3 regions of the Streptomyces sp. NPDC045778 genome follow, and region 3 is predicted to be linked to each of the others. Evidence: predicted binding sites of a transcription regulator. Region 3 holds the regulator's gene; each other region holds the start of a gene.
The links. Region 3 encodes HrcA, which represses chaperone genes, less so after heat shock. Its sites were predicted from a motif close to TTNGCACTCNGNNNNNCNGAGTGCNAA; they were not measured.
Positions count from the first base shown of each region.

Region 1: a site for HrcA is predicted at 2,655-2,681, ahead of groES (co-chaperone GroES). Genes of this name have one in related genera too.
Region 2: a site for HrcA is predicted at 3,780-3,806, ahead of groL (chaperonin GroEL). Genes of this name have one in related genera too.

Region 1 covers NZ_JBWKJZ010000004.1:246,182-251,719, forward strand. Annotated here, with positions in the region: gene AC07GB_RS07130 (SDR family NAD(P)-dependent oxidoreductase) at 1-251, shown strand, start outside; gene groL (chaperonin GroEL) at 423-2,045, opposite strand; gene groES (co-chaperone GroES) at 2,200-2,508, opposite strand; gene AC07GB_RS07145 (polysaccharide deacetylase family protein) at 3,004-3,939, opposite strand; gene AC07GB_RS07150 (THUMP-like domain-containing protein) at 4,030-5,235, shown strand; gene AC07GB_RS07155 (MFS transporter) at 5,315-5,538, opposite strand, start outside.
Region 2 covers NZ_JBWKJZ010000047.1:46,149-51,686, reverse strand. Annotated here, with positions in the region: gene AC07GB_RS36725 (protein kinase domain-containing protein) at 1-1,954, shown strand, start outside; gene groL (chaperonin GroEL) at 2,033-3,655, opposite strand.
Region 3 covers NZ_JBWKJZ010000006.1:275,978-281,515, forward strand. Annotated here, with positions in the region: gene AC07GB_RS10650 (nitronate monooxygenase) at 1-866, opposite strand, end outside; gene dnaJ (molecular chaperone DnaJ) at 1,005-2,141, opposite strand; gene hrcA (heat-inducible transcriptional repressor HrcA) at 2,142-3,158, opposite strand; gene AC07GB_RS10665 (MBL fold metallo-hydrolase) at 3,417-4,172, shown strand; gene AC07GB_RS10670 (DUF3097 domain-containing protein) at 4,229-5,050, shown strand; gene hemW (radical SAM family heme chaperone HemW) at 5,082-5,538, opposite strand, start outside.

The DNA of each region.
Region 1 (5,538 bases), on a different contig from region 3:
CCCTGTGCCCCGGCTTCGTCCGCACCGAGTTCCACGAGCGGGCGGGCATGGGCACGGACAACATCCCCAAGTGGATGTGGCTCGACGCGGACAAGCTTGTCGCCACCGCCCTGACCGACCTGGCCCGCGGCAAGGCCCTCTCCGTGCCCGACCCGCGCTACAAGGCCATGATGGGCGTGGTGAAGGTGACGCCGCGCGCCCTGCTCGGCGGGGTGACGTCACGAACCGGACGGAAGTACGGGCCGCGATAGAAGGCGCCCCGAAGGCGCGCGGGGAACCGCGCGAGGACGGACCACGGCCCGCGCCCGGCGACAGGAAGCAACCCGGCAGACGCGAAGCCGGGAACGCCGGAGGCCCGGCACCCCGCGACGGGGTGCCGGGCCTCCGGTCAGCCGTGGCCGGCCGATCGACTCAGCTCACGCTCAGTGGGCGTGCCCGTGGCCGTGACCGGCCTCGGCCTCTTCCTCGGCCGGCTTCTCGACGACCAGGGTCTCGGTCGTGAGCAGCAGGGAGGCGATGGAGGCCGCGTTCTCCAGGGCGGAGCGCGTGACCTTCACGGGGTCGATGACGCCGGCCTTGACCAGGTCGACGTACTCGCCGGTCGCGGCGTTGAAGCCCTGGCCCTTCTCCAGCTCCGCCACCTTGGTGGTGATGACGTAGCCCTCGAGGCCGGCGTTCTCGGCGATCCAGCGCAGCGGCTCCACGGCGGCGCTGCGGACGACCGCGACACCGGTGGCCTCGTCACCGGTCAGGTCGAGGTTGCCCTCGAGGACCTTGGCGGCGTGGACGAGCGCGGAGCCACCACCGGAGACGATGCCCTCCTCGACCGCGGCGCGGGTCGCGGAGATGGCGTCCTCCAGACGGTGCTTCTTCTCCTTCAGCTCCACCTCGGTGGCGGCGCCGACCTTGATCACGCACACGCCGCCGGCCAGCTTCGCGAGGCGCTCCTGGAGCTTCTCGCGGTCCCAGTCGGAGTCGGTGGTCTCGATCTCGGCCTTGATCTGGGCGACGCGGCCCTCGACGTCACCGGCGTTGCCGCCGCCGTCGACGATGGTGGTGTCGTCCTTGGTGATCGTCACGCGGCGGGCGGAGCCGAGCACGTCCAGGCCGACCTGGTCGAGCTTGAGGCCGACCTCCTCGGCGACGACGGTGCCGCCGGTGAGGGTGGCCATGTCGCCGAGCATCGCCTTGCGGCGGTCGCCGAAGCCGGGGGCCTTCACCGCGACGGCGTTGAAGGTGCCGCGGATCTTGTTCACGACGAGGGTGGAGAGGGCCTCGCCCTCGACGTCCTCGGCGATGATCAGGAGCGGCTTGGAGGAGCCGGCCTGGATGACCTTCTCCAGGAGCGGGAGCAGGTCCTGGATGGAGGAGATCTTGCCCTGGTGGATGAGGATGTACGGGTCCTCCAGGACGGCCTCCATGCGCTCCTGGTCCGTCACGAAGTACGGCGACAGGTAGCCCTTGTCGAAGGCCATGCCCTCGGTGAAGTCCAGCTCGAGGCCGAAGGTGTTGGACTCCTCGACGGTGATGACACCGTCCTTGCCGACCTTGTCCATCGCCTCGGCGATCAGCTCGCCGACCTGCTGGTCCTGGGCGGAGAGCCCGGCCACGGCGGCGATGTCGGACTTGTCGTCGATCGGCCGCGCGGTGGCGAGCAGCTCGTCGGAGACGGCCTTGACGGCGGCGTCGATGCCCTTCTTCAGGGCGGCCGGGGAGGCACCGGCGGCGACGTTGCGCAGGCCTTCCTTGACCAGGGCCTGGGCGAGCACGGTGGCGGTGGTGGTGCCGTCACCAGCGATGTCGTTGGTCTTGGTCGCCACCTCCTTCACCAGCTGGGCGCCGAGGTTCTCGTACGGGTCCTCGACCTCGACCTCGCGGGCGATGGTGACACCGTCGTTGGTGATGGTGGGGGCGCCGAACTTCTTGTCGATCACGACGTTGCGGCCCTTGGGGCCGATCGTGACCTTGACGGTGTCGGCAAGCTTGTTGACGCCGCGCTCGAGGGCGCGACGGGCGTCCTCGTCGAACTTCAGGATCTTCGCCATGGGAGCGTTTCAGCCCTCTCGGAAACTCGTGTGAACGAACCGCGCCCCTCGCCGCCCGGCATCAGCGGGGACCAGGGGCGCGGCGCGAAGCAAATCTGCCGGTTGAAGCAGGTGGTGCCGCCCGGTCACTGCGTGGCGCAGGCCGGGCGTGCGATCACTTCTCGATGATCGCGAGCACGTCGCGGGCGGAGAGCACCAGGTACTCGTCGCCGTTGTACTTCACCTCGGTGCCGCCGTACTTGCTGTAGAGCACGACGTCGCCGACCTTCACGTCGAGCGGAAGGCGCTCGCCGTTCTCGAAGCGGCCCGGGCCCACGGCGAGGACGGCGCCCTCCTGGGGCTTCTCCTTCGCGGTGTCCGGGATAACCAGGCCAGAGGCCGTGGTCTGCTCGGCGTCGAGCGGCTGGACCACGATGCGGTCCTCGAGCGGCTTGATGGCAACCTTGGAGCTGGCGGTCGTCACGATCCGACCTCCCCCTTCGGAGATCTCGCGGGGTTAACTGATCTAGAGGTGGCGACCAGGTCGATCCGTCGTCGCGGGTGCCGGACCTGCCCGTCGCTTCTGGCACTCTCCAGGTGGGAGTGCCAGGCCCGAGACTAGGACGGCGATTAGCACTCGGTCAAGCGGAGTGCCAATTGCCCGCCGCCGGCTTGGCAGGTTTCCCTCTGCGGGGGGGCTAGCGCGGGGCTGTGGACGAGGCTGTGGGCCGGGGCCCCTCCGGGCAACGTTCCGCGTCCTGGGCGGGTTCCGCGCGGGCCGCCGGGGTGCTGGGGCCGCGCCCGGGCAGCGGCTTCTCCGCCCGGGGCCCGGTCAGCGGCTGCCGGGCACAGCGGGAGCTTTCCTTCCGCGGGAACTTTTCGGCCGCTTTTCGGCCCAGCCTTTCGATCGGGTCCACCGACTGGGCGCAGCCCGTCAGCGGCAGGAGGAGCAGGAGGGTCGCCGTGGCCGTGGCGCGCCTCACAGGTAGTCCTCCAGGCGGGCTACCGCGTACCCCCTGCCGGTGACCGTCCGCAGAACCGTGCGGACCATGTCGGGCATCGTGCCCTTCCAGTCCTCGCGGCCCCGGAAGTGGGTGAGGATGATGTCGCCGGGGTGCAGGTCCTTGTCCCATTCGCGCCACTCCATGTGGTCGGCGAAGCCCTCGGACGCCCACAGCGGCACCGCCTTGACGCCGCAGGACTTGGCGGCGCGCAGGGTGTCGCGGTTGTAGTTGCCGTACGGCGGCCGGAACAGCTCGGGGCGCTTGCCGTAGCGCCGCTCGATGAGATCCTGCATGCCGCAGATCTCCCGCCGCTGGGCCGCGTACGAAAGGCCGGGCAGATAGCGGTGGTTGAGGGTGTGGTTGTTCAGCGCGACGCCGTGGTCCCGCATCCGCTTGAAGTAGCCGTAGTCCTCCTTGACCAGGTAGTCGCTGAGGAACGCGGTGTACGGGATCCGCAGCTCGCTCATCATCCGCAGGAAGGCGGGGTCCTTCTCGGCGCCGTCGTCGACGGTCAGGAAGACGACCTTGTGCTTGGTCGGGACCGTGGTGAACACCGGCGGCAGCTCCGCCTGCCCCCGCACCTCGAAGCCCGCGCGCGTGGTGAGGCGCGGCTTCACGGCAGGCGGGGCGGGCGCCGTCAGGGGCACCTTCGCCAGGCCCCAGCGCTTCGCGGCGGCGGCCCGCGCGGCCTGGCTCGCGCGCAGCCGCCGGGCGTACTCGCGCAGGGCCTGGGCGGGCGGGGCGAGCCGGGGCTGCTGGCCGTGGGCGGCGGGCGCGCCGTGCTCGCGCCCCGGGCCCGCGTCCGAGGCGCAGCCCGAGGCGACCGCGCCCGCGCCGAGCGCGGCAAGGGCGAGCACCGCCCTTTTCCTCACCTTTACGGCTGACTTTCCATTTTGTCGTACTAGTCGCATGGCGCCGGATCCTCGCAGTTCACGGCCCTGCCGAGGGCTCGACACCGCCGCCGGACGCGCACCTTCCACCGACTGGCCCACAATGGGCCGGTGAACGCTCCGCACGATCCGCAGCCCTCCACGACGGCCTTCGCCGCGCTCCTCACCGACGAGGGCACAGCCCTCCTCGACGCCGTACGGGACGTCGAACCGGCCGAGGAACTCGCGGTCGCGACCCGGCTGCGCCGCGACCACCCCGCCGACCTGGTCTCGGCGGCGCTCGCCCAGGCGCGCCTGCGGCAGCGGGCGGTGGCGAAGTTCGGCGCGGGGGACGCGGCGCGGATGTTCTTCACGCCGAACGGCGTCGAGCAGTCCACGCGCACGTCCGTCGCGACGTACCGGGCGGAGCGGTTCAAGGCGCTCGGCGTGCGGCGGATCGCCGACCTGTGCGGCGGCATCGGCGGCGACGCGCTCGCGCTCGCGCGGGCCGGGATCGAGGTCCTCGCCGTCGACCGCGACCCGCTGACCTGCGCGGTCGCCCGGGCCAACGCCGTCGCCCTCGGCCTGGACCACCTCATCGAGGTCCGCGAGGCGGACGTCACGCGGGTGGACACCGGCGGCTACGACGCGGTCTTCGTGGACCCGGCGCGCAGGGGCGGGCGCGGCCGCATCTTCGACCCGGAGGCGTACTCGCCCCCGCTGTCCTGGGCGGTGGCCGCCGCCCGCAAGGCCCCGCGCGCGGCCCTGAAGATCGCCCCCGGCATCCCGCACGAGGCGGTGCCCGAGGAGGCGGAGGCCGAGTGGATCTCGGACGGCGGCGACGTGAAGGAAGCCGTGCTGTGGTTCGGCACGGACGCGCCCGGCTCGCACCGGGCGACCCTGCTGCCCTCACGCGCCACTTTGTGCGCGGGGCGCGCGACCATGCTCCCGGACGCCGCCGTACGCCCCGTCGGCCGCTATCTGTACGAGCCCGACGGCGCCGTCATCCGCGCCCACCTGGTGGCGGAGGTCGCCGCGCGGGTCGAGGGCGGGCTCGTCGACGAGACGATCGCCTACGTCACCTCCGACGTGGCCTGTACGACGCCGTACGCCGCCGCGTACGAGATCACGGATCAGCTGCCGTTCAACGTGAAGAAGCTGAAGGCGCTGCTGCGGGAGCGGGAGGTCGGGGTGCTCACGGTCAAGAAGCGGGGCTCGGCCGTGGAGCCGGAGGAGCTGCGCCGCAAGGTGAAGCCCCGCGGGCCCGGCTCCGCGACGGTCTTCCTCACGCGGGTCGCGGGGGCTCCCACGATGCTGGTGGGCCACCCGCTCCGCTGACCCAGGCCGCCACCCGCTCCGCTGACCCCGGCCGCTGCCCCGGGTCCGTCGGCCTGCGGCCGAGGCACGGAGCGCCGTGCTACGGATTCCGGGGCGGAGCCCCGGTTCCGGAGAAGGGGCGGGCCTGGGGCGCCTCCGCGAGGGGCACCGCCCTGCGGCCCTCGTGCAGCAGACCCGCCGCCACAGCGGCCGCCGCCAGCAGCCCCGCGGCCACCGCGAACGCCGCGGAGAAGCCGTCCGCGAGGCCCGCCCGGCCCGGCCCGGTGGCGCTCGCCGCCACGGCCACCAGGACCGCGAGGCCGA
Region 2 (5,538 bases), on a different contig from region 3:
CAGCGGCCAGGAGGTGCTGCCCGGCGGGCGGGTGATGGTGCAGTACACGACCGGCACCTTCAGCTTGTGGGACCTGACCAAGGGGCGCGCGGGCGCGGCCAAGCCGTACGCCACGCTGAAGGGCGACGCCATGGGCGACGAACTGGGCGAGATCGTCGCCAGCCCGGACGGCCGCCTCCTCCTCGCCCACGGCGGGGGCGAGGACTCCCCCGACCGGATCGTGTCCGTCCGCGACGGCGGGACCCGGGGAAAGCCCCTGCCGCACACGCCCGGCTACGTCCCCGCCGCGCTCTCGAACCACGGCCACGTACTCCTGGAGGAGTTCACCACGGAGCCGGAGCGGAACCCGGACACGAAGTACCGCCTCCTCTCCCCCACGGGCAAGCGGATCGCGGCCTGGTCCCAGCGGAGCAGGCCGGTGCTCTCCCCGGCCGGCACGCACTACGCGACCTGCGGCACCCAGGGCGAGGACCAGGCCCCCATGGTGGTCTGGTCGGTCGGCCCCGGCGGCACCGAGCGGGTCTTCGACTCGGAAGGCGACGGCAGCGGCCCGCTGTGCGGCCGGGGCATCAGCTTCAGCGCGGACGGCCGCCAGGTGGCGGTGCACTCGCCCCTCACCACGACCACCGTCTTCAGGACCGCCACCGGTGAGGAGACGGGTCAGGCGGTCTACGAGGAGCTGGAGAGCGCGTCGCTGAGCGCCGACGGCCGCCATGTCATCGGCACCACCGAGAAGGGCACCCTGGAGATCTGGGCCCTCGACGACGCCGGGACCCCGGTCTTCCGCTTCACCCCCCGCCAGGGCCAGGAGGACGACTTCCGCCAGGCCGCCTACGACCACCGCACCCAACACCTCGTCTACGTCACCACCAGCCCGCTCCAGGTGCACCGGCTCGACGTGCGCGCCGCCCTGTCCACCGGGCCGCTCGGCCCGGACACGGAGGCCGCCGCGGTGTCCGCCGACGGCCGCGTGGGCGTGTTCCGCACGGCCACCCACGAACGGCCGGTGCAGCGACTCGTCGACCTGCGTACGGGGAAGAGGTCCGCCGCCCCCGTCACCCAGCGCCCCGGCCCGGGCGAAGCCGCGGAGAACCGCGAGAGCGGCCTGTCCGCCGACGGCCGCCACCTCGCCTTCACCGACTTCGTGACCCGCGGCGACCGGTACCGCCTCGCGATCAGCCTGTGGGACACCCGCGCGCACAAGGAACTGTTCCGCGCGCCCGTCCCTCAGGACCGCGAGGTCTCCGCCATCACCGTCTCGCCGGACGGCCGCCACCTCGCGTACTTCCACGAGCCCGCGGGGGCACCGGACCCCGAGCCCGGCACGTACGAGGTCTGGGACACCCGCGCCCGCAAGCGCGTCCACACGTACGAGAAGGCCGACATCCACGGCCAGTTCAGCCCGGACGGCCGCCGTCTGATCACCACCCGGGGTGACGTCCTGGACCTGGCGAAGGGCACCACGCGGCGGGCCCGCTTCGGCCGGGGGACCGCGGCGGACCTCGTCTTCTCCCGCGACGGCGGGACCCTCGCCGTCGTACGGGACACGGGCTGGGTCGAGCTGTGGGACGGCGCGGCCACCGGGCGCCGGGCGCGGATGCCCAGCAGCACCGTCCGGGGCGGCACCCACGGCGGCAAGGCGATGGGCGCGCCCGCCGTCTCGCCCGACGGCTCGCTCCTCGCGGCCGTCGTCGACGGCAACGCCCTCCAGCTCTGGGACCTCGACGCCCGCCTCGCCCTCGGGGCGCCGCTGGAACTCATGGGCCGCGACATCGACGCCCTGGCCTTCGACGGCGACGGCGTGCTGCGGGCCCTCACCGGCAACCGCGCCCAGGCCCTCGACCTCACCCCGGAACGCCTGACCGCCGCCGTCTGCCGGAAGGCGGGCCGCGACATCACCCGCGAGGAGTGGCGTACATACGTCCCGGACGCCCCCTACCGGAGCCTGTGCTGAAACGCCCGAGGGCGGCACCCCCTGCCAGAGGCAAGGAGTGCCGCCCTCGGGAAGGACGAGCCTGAACCGTCAGCCGGCTCAGAAGTCCATGTCACCGCCGGGCATGCCGCCCGGAGCGGCCGGGGCGGCCTTCTCCGGCTTGTCGGCGATGACGGCCTCGGTGGTGAGGAACAGCGCGGCGATCGACGCGGCGTTCTGCAGCGCGGAGCGCGTGACCTTCGCCGGGTCGATGATGCCCTCGGCGATCATGTCCACGTACTCGCCGTTCGCGGCGTTCAGGCCGTGACCCGGGGTGAGGTTGCGGACCTTCTCCACGATGACGCCACCCTCGAGCCCGGCGTTCACGGAGATCTGCTTCAGCGGGGCCTCGAGCGCGAGCTTGACGGCGGCGGCGCCAGTGGCCTCGTCGCCCTCCAGCTCCAGCTTCTCGAACACCGAGGAGGCCTGGAGCAGGGCCACGCCACCACCGGCGACGATGCCCTCCTCGACGGCCGCCTTCGCGTTGCGAACGGCGTCCTCGATGCGGTGCTTGCGCTCCTTCAGCTCCACCTCGGTCGCGGCACCGGCCTTGATGACGGCCACGCCGCCCGCGAGCTTCGCCAGGCGCTCCTGGAGCTTCTCGCGGTCGTAGTCCGAGTCGCTGTTCTCGATCTCGGCGCGGATCTGGTTGACCCGGCCCTGGACGGCCTCGGAGTCACCGGCACCGTCGACGATCGTGGTCTCGTCCTTGGTGATGACGACCTTGCGGGCGCGGCCGAGCAGGTCCAGACCGGCGTTCTCCAGCTTGAGGCCGACCTCCTCGGAGATGACCGTGCCGCCCGTGAGGATGGCGATGTCACCGAGCATGGCCTTGCGGCGGTCGCCGAAGCCCGGGGCCTTGACGGCGACGGACTTGAAGGTGCCACGGATCTTGTTGACGACCAGCGTGGACAGGGCCTCGCCCTCGACGTCCTCGGCGATGATCAGCAGCGGCTTGCCCGACTGCATGACCTTCTCCAGGAGCGGAAGGAGGTCCTTCACGTTGGAGATCTTGGAGTTGACGATGAGGATGTACGGGTCCTCGAGCGACGCCTCCATGCGCTCCATGTCGGTCGCGAAGTACGCCGAGATGTAGCCCTTGTCGAAGCGCATGCCCTCGGTCAGCTCAAGCTCCAGACCGAAGGTCTGGGACTCCTCGACCGTGATGACGCCTTCCTTGCCGACCTTGTCCATGGCCTCGGCGATCAGCTCGCCGATCTGGGTGTCGGCGGCGGAGATGGAGGCCGTGGACGCGATCTGCTCCTTGGTCTCGACCTCCTTGGCCTGGTCGAGCAGGGCGCCCGAGACGGCCTCGACGGCCTTCTCGATGCCGCGCTTCAGGGCCATGGGGTTGGCACCCGCGGCCACGTTGCGCAGGCCCTCGCGGACCAGCGCCTGGGCCAGGACGGTCGCGGTCGTCGTGCCGTCACCGGCGACGTCGTCCGTCTTCTTCGCGACCTCCTTGACCAGCTCGGCGCCGATCTTCTCGTACGGGTCCTCGAGCTCGATCTCCTTGGCGATGGACACACCATCGTTGGTGATCGTGGGGGCGCCCCACTTCTTCTCGAGGACGACGTTGCGACCCTTGGGGCCCAGGGTCACCTTGACGGCGTCGGCGAGCTGGTTCATGCCGCGCTCGAGGCCGCGCCGTGCCTCCTCGTCGAACGCGATGATCTTGGCCATGTGAAGTGGTCCTCCCGGACAGGGGTGGAAAAACTCGGACCGCGCCGGCGCCCGCGACGGACGGCCTGCCTGCCTTGTGGTTCCTTGCCCCACCCGGCCTGCGGGCCTCGCCCACCCGGTCCTTCTGTCACTCTCACTCGTAGAGTGCTAACGCCAATGATTAGCACTCGCCCCCTCCGAGTGCAAGGTCGCCCCCACACACTGGGGTCCGGCTTCCTCACTTCCCCTCCTGCCCGGGGGTCCCTGGGAACCCTGGCTGCGCATGCGAGCCCCGGCTGCCGCCCGGGGGCGCGGCCTGTCGGCCCCTCGGGCCTCGCCGCCCGGCTGCCGCCCGGCCGCCCCTCGGGTGCGGCCTTGGTGGCTGGGGGGCTGGGGGGCTGCCGCCTGCTCGTCCCTCGGGCGCGGCCCTGGCCGCTGGGGGCGCTGCCGCCTGCTCGTCCCTCGGGTGCGGCCCTGGCCGCTGGGGGGGCTGGGGGCGCTGCCGCCTGCTCATCCCTCGGGCGCGGCCCTGGCCGCTGGGGGCGCTGCCGCCTGCTCATCCCTCAGGCGCGGCCCTGGCCGCTGAGGGCGCTGCCGCCTGCTCATCCCTCGGGCGCGGCTCGTCGCCCACGACACCGGCGCTGGCGCGCCGGATGCCTCCCACCCACCCGCCCATTGCTCGGCAGTGCACCGCCCGGGCAGGAAAGCGACCACCCGCTCGCGCGTGGAACATCTGCCGCAGAACGGTGGCGCCGCTGCCGCCTGCCCGTCCCTCAGGCGCGGCTCGTCGCCCACGACACCGGCGCTGGCGCGCCGGATGCCTCCCACCCACCCGCCCATTGCTCGGCAGTGCACCGCCCGGGCAGGGAAGCGACTACCTGGCCCCGAACCAGCGCGAAACGCGCGCCGCGCAACCCCAGCCGCTGCCACCCGCCCCCGCCGCCCACAACACCGCCGCTAACGCGCCGGATACCTCCCACCCACCCACCCATTGCTCAGCAGCGCACCGCCCGGGCAGGCAAGCGCCCATCCGCTCGCGCGTGAAACATCCGCCACAGAACAGTGCCGCCGAGGGCGACAGCCCGCGCCGTGAAGCTGCGCCTGGTCATGGGCGGGAGACATCCGCCGTGGTAGCGACGGAGGCGACAGCCCGCGCCGGGGACTCCGTGGTCATGGGCGGGTGGGTGGGAGACATCCGGCGCGGAGCGACGGTGACGGGCGACGACGGCCCGCGGCCGAGGGACGGGGCGCCCGCGCCGGAACCCGGCTGGTCATGGGCCGGCGGTGGGAGACATCCGGCGCGGAGCGACGGTGACGGTGATGGGGGGGGCAACGGCCCGCACCCGAGAGACGGGTAGCCCGCGCCAGGGGCTGCCTGGCCATGGGTGGGCGGGTGGGAAGCATCCGGCGCGGAGCGGCAACGGCCCGCGGCCGAGGGACGGGGCGCCCGCGCCGGAACCCGGCTGGTCATGGGCGGGCGGGTGGCATCCGGGGCGGAGCGGTGACGGCTCGCGGCCAAGGGGCCGGGCGCCCGGCGCCGGAACCCGGCTGGTCATGGGCGGGCGGTGGGAGACATCCGGCGCGGAGCGACGGTGACGGAGGGCCACGGCCCGCACCCGAGAGACGGGCCGCCCGCGCCAGGGACTGCCTGGCCATGGGCGGGCGGGTGGGCGGCATCCGGCCCGGAGCGGTGACGGCTCGCGGCCGAGGGGCGGGGCGTCCGGGCCGGGGGCCCGGTCATGGGCGGGCGGGTGGGCGGCATCCGGCCCGGAGCGGTGACGGCTCGCGGCCGAGGGGCGGGGCGTCCGGTCCGGGGGCCCGGTCATGGGCGGGCGGGAAGCATCCGGCGCGGAGCGGCGGCGGCTCGTGGCCGGGGGGCAGGGGCTGCCTGGTCATGGGCGGGT
Region 3 (5,538 bases):
TACGGGCCGTGCTCGCGCATGAAGCGGTTGACGAGGCCGCGCGCGGGGCGCCCCGAGAACGCCCGGGTCAGCTCGGTCCGCACGAACCGCGAGTCGGTCACGGCCTGCTTGTGCAGCGGCTGCGCGCCGGACTCCGGGGTGACGAGGAACGCGGTGCCGAGCTGCGCGAGGTCGGCGCCCGCCGCGAGCACCGCGGCGATCTGCGCGCCGCGCATCAGCCCGCCCGCGGCGATGACGGGCAGCTGTACGGCCTCCCTGACCTGCGTGATGAGGCTCAGCAGGCCGATTCCCGCGCCGTCCGTCTCCGGGTTGTCGCGGTGGGTGCCCTGGTGGCCGCCCGCCTCGACGCCCTGGACGCACACCGCGTCGGCGCCCACGGCCTGCGCGGCCAGGGCCTCCTCGGGCGTGGTCACGGTGACGACGGTCTTCGTGCCGACCCGCGCGAGGGCCTGGAGGTCCTCCCGGGAGGGACAGCCGAACGTGAACGACACCAGCGGCACCGGGTCGTCGCGCAGGATCGCCAGCTTCGCCTCGTAGCCGTCGTCGAGCTTGCCGTCGGTGTCGCCCAGTTCGGTTTCGTACCAGGTGGCCTCACCGGCGAGCTGGTTGCGGTACACCTCGACGGCCGCCGGGTCCGCGCAGGCGGGCTGCGGCATGAAGAGGTTCACCCCGAACGGGCGCGATGTCAGGCCTCTGACCTGCTTTATCTCCTGGTACATGCCGTCGGCGGTCTTGTACCCGGCCGCGAGCGAGCCGAGCCCCCCGGCCTCGGACACGGCCGCCGCGAGCTGCGGGGTCGAGGCCCCGCCCGCCATCGGGGCCTGCACGATCGGATGACGACAGAGAGCATGGAGAGGGGAGACCATACGCGCATCGTGCCACGTCCGGCGGGGCCGCCTCGTGCGGGGTGCTTCCTACCGTGGGCAATCGTCCCGCAGGGCGGGACGGGTGGGCACGGCCCCCAGGTGCCGAGCAACCGGGAAGCCGGGCCCACCCGTCAAGCGCTAACGCCCGTTGAACGCGTCCTTCAGGCGGGAGAACAGGCCCTGCTGCCCCGGCTGGAACTGACCCGTGGGCCGCTCCTCGCCGCGCAGCTTCGCCAGCTCCCGCAGCAGCCGCTCCTGCTCGGCGTCCAGCTTCGTGGGCGTGAGGACCTCCACGTGCACGATCAGGTCACCGCGTCCGCCGCCCCGCAGATGCGTGACGCCGCGCCCGTGCAGCGGGATCGACTGCCCGGACTGCGTGCCGGGCCGGATGTCGACCTCCTCGACGCCGTCGAGCGTCTCCAGCGGCACCTTCGTACCGAGCGAGGCCGCCGTCATCGGAATGGTGACGGTGCAGTGCAGATCGTCGCCGCGCCGCTGGAAGACGGCGTGCGGCAGCTCGTGGATCTCCACGTAGAGGTCGCCGGCCGGGCCACCGCCCGGGCCGACCTCGCCCTCGCCCGCGAGCTGGATCCGCGTGCCGTTGTCGACACCCGCGGGGATCTTCACCGTGAGGGTGCGCCGCGAGCGGATCCGGCCGTCGCCCGCGCACTCGGGGCACGGCGTGGGCACCACGGTGCCGAAGCCCTGGCACTGGGGGCAGGGCCGCGAGGTCATGACCTGGCCGAGGAAGGACCGCGTGACCTGGGACACCTCGCCGCGGCCGCGGCACATGTCACAGGTCTGCGCGGAGGTGCCGGGCGCGGCACCCTCGCCGGAGCACGTCGTGCAGACGACGGCCGTGTCGACCTGGATGTCCTTCGTCGTGCCGAAGGCCGCCTCGTCCAGCTCGATCTCGAGGCGGATCATGGCGTCCTGGCCGCGGCGGGTGCGCGAGCGCGGCCCGCGCTGCGACGCCGTACCGAAGAACGCGTCCATGATGTCCGAGAAGTTGCCGAAGCCACCGGCTCCGAAACCGCCCGCGCCCGCGCCGCCCGACTGGGACAGCGGGTCGCCACCGAGGTCGTAGACCTGCTTCTTCTGCGGGTCCGAGAGGACCTCGTAGGCCGCGTTGATCTCTTTGAAGCGCTCTTGCGTCTTGGGATCGGGATTGACGTCCGGGTGCAGCTCGCGCGCGAGCCGCCGGAAGGCCTTCTTGATCTCGTCCTGGGACGCGTCGCGGCGCACGCCGAGTACGGCGTAGTAGTCCGTGGCCACTTACGACTCCGCCAGGATCTGTCCGACGTAACGTGCCACTGCGCGTACTGCTCCCATCGTTCCCGGATAGTCCATGCGGGTCGGTCCGACCACGCCTAGCTTGGCCACTGCCTCGCCTCCCGAACCGTAGCCGACGGAGACCACGGACGTGGAGCTGAGTCCCTCGTGGGCGTTCTCATGACCGATCTTCACGGTCATGCCCGAATCCGTAGCCTCACCAAGCAACTTGAGGAGGACGACCTGTTCCTCCAGGGCCTCGAGGACCGGCCGGATCGTGAGAGGGAAGTCATGTCCGAAGCGGGTGAGATTGGCCGTTCCGCCGATCATCATCCGCTCCTCGTTCTCCTCGACCAGGGTTTCGAGGAGGGTGGACAGGACCGTCGCCACCGTGGCCTGGTCCTCCTTGTCGAAGGACTCGGGCAGGTCCTGGACGAGCTGCGGCACGTCCGTGAACCTGCGGCCCGCGACCCGGCTGTTGAGCCGGGCCCGCAGGTCCGCGAGTGACGTTTCCCCGAACGGCGCCGGGCAGTCGATCAGACGCTGCTCGACCCGGCCCGTGTCCGTGATCAGCACGAGCATGAGCCGGGCCGGGGCGAGCGCGAGCAGTTCCACGTGGCGCACCGTCGACCGCGTCAGGGACGGGTACTGCACCACGGCGACCTGCCGGGTCAGCTGCGCGAGCAGCCGCACCGTACGGCCCACGACGTCGTCCAGGTCGACGGCGCCGTCCAGGAAGTTCTGAATCGCGCGGCGCTCGGGGGAGCTGAGCGGCTTGACGCCCGCCAGCTTGTCCACGAACAGCCGGTAGCCCTTGTCGGTGGGGATGCGCCCGGCGCTGGTGTGGGGCTGGGCGATGAACCCTTCCTCCTCCAGCGCCGCCATGTCGTTACGGACCGTGGCCGGAGAGACCCCCAAGTGGTGACGCTCGGTGAGCGCCTTGGAGCCGACGGGCTCCTGGGTGCCTACGTAGTCATGGACGATGGCGCGGAGCACCTCGAGCCTGCGTTCACTGAGCATCGCGCACACCTCCAGCTCTCTTCCCTCGTCCTGAGCCCCCGCGGCGGCCCCACCCTGGCACTCACCACGCGCGAGTGCCAACCTTCATCGAGTCAGTGTACGGCCGTCGGGTACAGCCCCGGCAAGGGCCGACTCCTTTACTCATGCCCACGTGTGGCCCGTGCCACCGGCCCGGTCGCGCCCGCACGCCGGGCCACCCGTCCGCTGCCCGCGACGGGCGGCGGCGTTAGCGTCACCGTATGGCGTTAGCGTCACCGTATGGACGTAAGCGCGACACCGGCCCCGGACTGGCGGGGCGCGGGCTGGGAGCCGCTCACCTCGCGGGTGGGGCGGCGCCGGCTCCCCGTGTGGGACTGCACGGCCGGCCTGGTCGTCGGCGACGAGGCCGCCCTGATGATCGAGGCCGGGTCCAGCCTGCGGGAGGGCGCGCTCCTGCGCGCCGAGGCCCGGCGGCTGCTCGGCGGGGGCCGCCGTGTGACCCATCTCGCGCTGACCCACCCGCACTTCGACCACGTGCTCGGCGCGGCGGCCTTCGCCGGGGTCGAGGTGTTCGGCGCGGTCGGCGTCGACGCCGTGCTCGACCGGGACCGCGAGGGCCTGCGCGGGGACGCCGTCGCCCACGGCCTGGACGCGCGCGCCGCCGCCGAGGCCGCCGACCTCCTGGTGCTCCCGCGGCACCTGGTGTCCGGGGAGCGCACCCTCGACCTGGGCGGCGTCCAGGTGCTCCTGGCGAACGTCGGCCCCGGCCACACCGGCCACGACCTGGCCGTCCTGGTGCCGGGCCACGACCCGGGCGAACCCGATGTGGTCTTCTGCGGCGACCTCGTGGAGGAGTCGGGCGAACCCCAGGCGGGCGCCGACGCGGTCCCGGGCCGGTGGCCCGCCGCGCTCGACCGGCTGCTCGGCCTCGGCGGAGCGGACGCCCGCTACGTGCCCGGGCACGGGGCGGTCGTCGACGCGGCGTTCGTACGGGCGCAGCGGGAGGACCTCGCGGTCCGGTTCGGGGTGCGGTGAGCGGCGCGGGCACGTCCCCGTGACGGGACATCACCCCATGCCATAACGTCTGTCGAATGCGCAGCTACCACCCGGACCTCACCCCGCCGTGGAAGAGGTCGGCCCCCGTCCCCGAGGTCCCCGCCGAAGCCGACCTGGTGGTGGAGGAGGTCGGGACCGGATTCTGCGGCGCGGTGATCCGCTGCGAGAAGACCGCCGAGGGCCCGACGGTGACCCTGGAGGACCGCTTCGGCAAGCACCGGGTGTTCCCGATGGCACCGCGCGGCTTCCTCCTGGAGGGCAAGGTCGTCACGCTGGTCCGCCCCAAGGCCCAGGCGGCTTCGCGGCCCGCGCGCACCGCGTCAGGATCGATCGCCGTCCCCGGGGCGCGGGCGCGGGTGGCGCGCGCCGGGCGCATCTATGTGGAGGGGCGCCACGACGCGGAGCTTGTCGAGAAGGTGTGGGGCGACGACCTGCGCATCGAGGGCGTCGTCGTCGAGTACCTGGAGGGCATCGACGACCTCCCGGCGATCGTCGCGGAGTTCGCGCCCGGCCCCGACGCGCGCCTCGGCGTCCTCGTGGACCACCTCGTCCCCGGCTCGAAGGAGTCCCGGATCGCGGCCGAGGTCTCCAGCCCGCACGCGCTGGTGGTCGGACACCCGTACATCGACGTCTGGGAGGCGGTGAAGCCGTCGTCCCTGGGCATCGAGTCCTGGCCCCGCGTGCCGCGCGGCCAGGACTGGAAGACCGGGGTGTGCCGGGCCCTGGGCTGGCCGGAGAACACCGGGGCGGCCTGGCAGCGGATCCTGGGCTCGGTACGCAGCTACAAGGATCTGGAGCCGGCGCTGCTGGGCCGCGTGGAGGAACTGATCGATTTCGTGACGGCCCCCGTCCCGTAGCCCCCGGCGCGGGCCTCGGGCCACCAGGCCCTCAGTCCACCAGGTCCCGCACCACCGCGTCGGCCAGCAGGCGGCCCCGCAGGGTGAGCACGGCCCGCCCCTTCTCGTAGGGCCCGGGCGCCAGCAGGCCGTCCGCGAGGGCGCGCCGCGAGGCCGCGAGGCCTTCGGTGCGCAGCAGGTCCAGCGGGCAGCCTTCCCGCAGGCGCAGTTCGAGGAGGATCCGCTCCACCCGCCGGTCCTCGTCCGCCAGCAGCTCGCGGCCGGCCCCCGGCGAGCGCCCCTCGGCGAGGGCGGCGGCGTACGCGCCCGGGTGCTTCACGTTCCACCAGCGCACGCCCCCGACGTGGCTGTGCGCGCCGGGTCCCGCGCCCCACCAGTCGGCACCCCGCCAGTACAGCTCGTTGTGCAGACAGCGGCCCGCGTCCGACGTGGCCCAGTTGGACACCTCGTACCACTGGAATCCGGCGGCCGACAGTGCCTCATCGGCG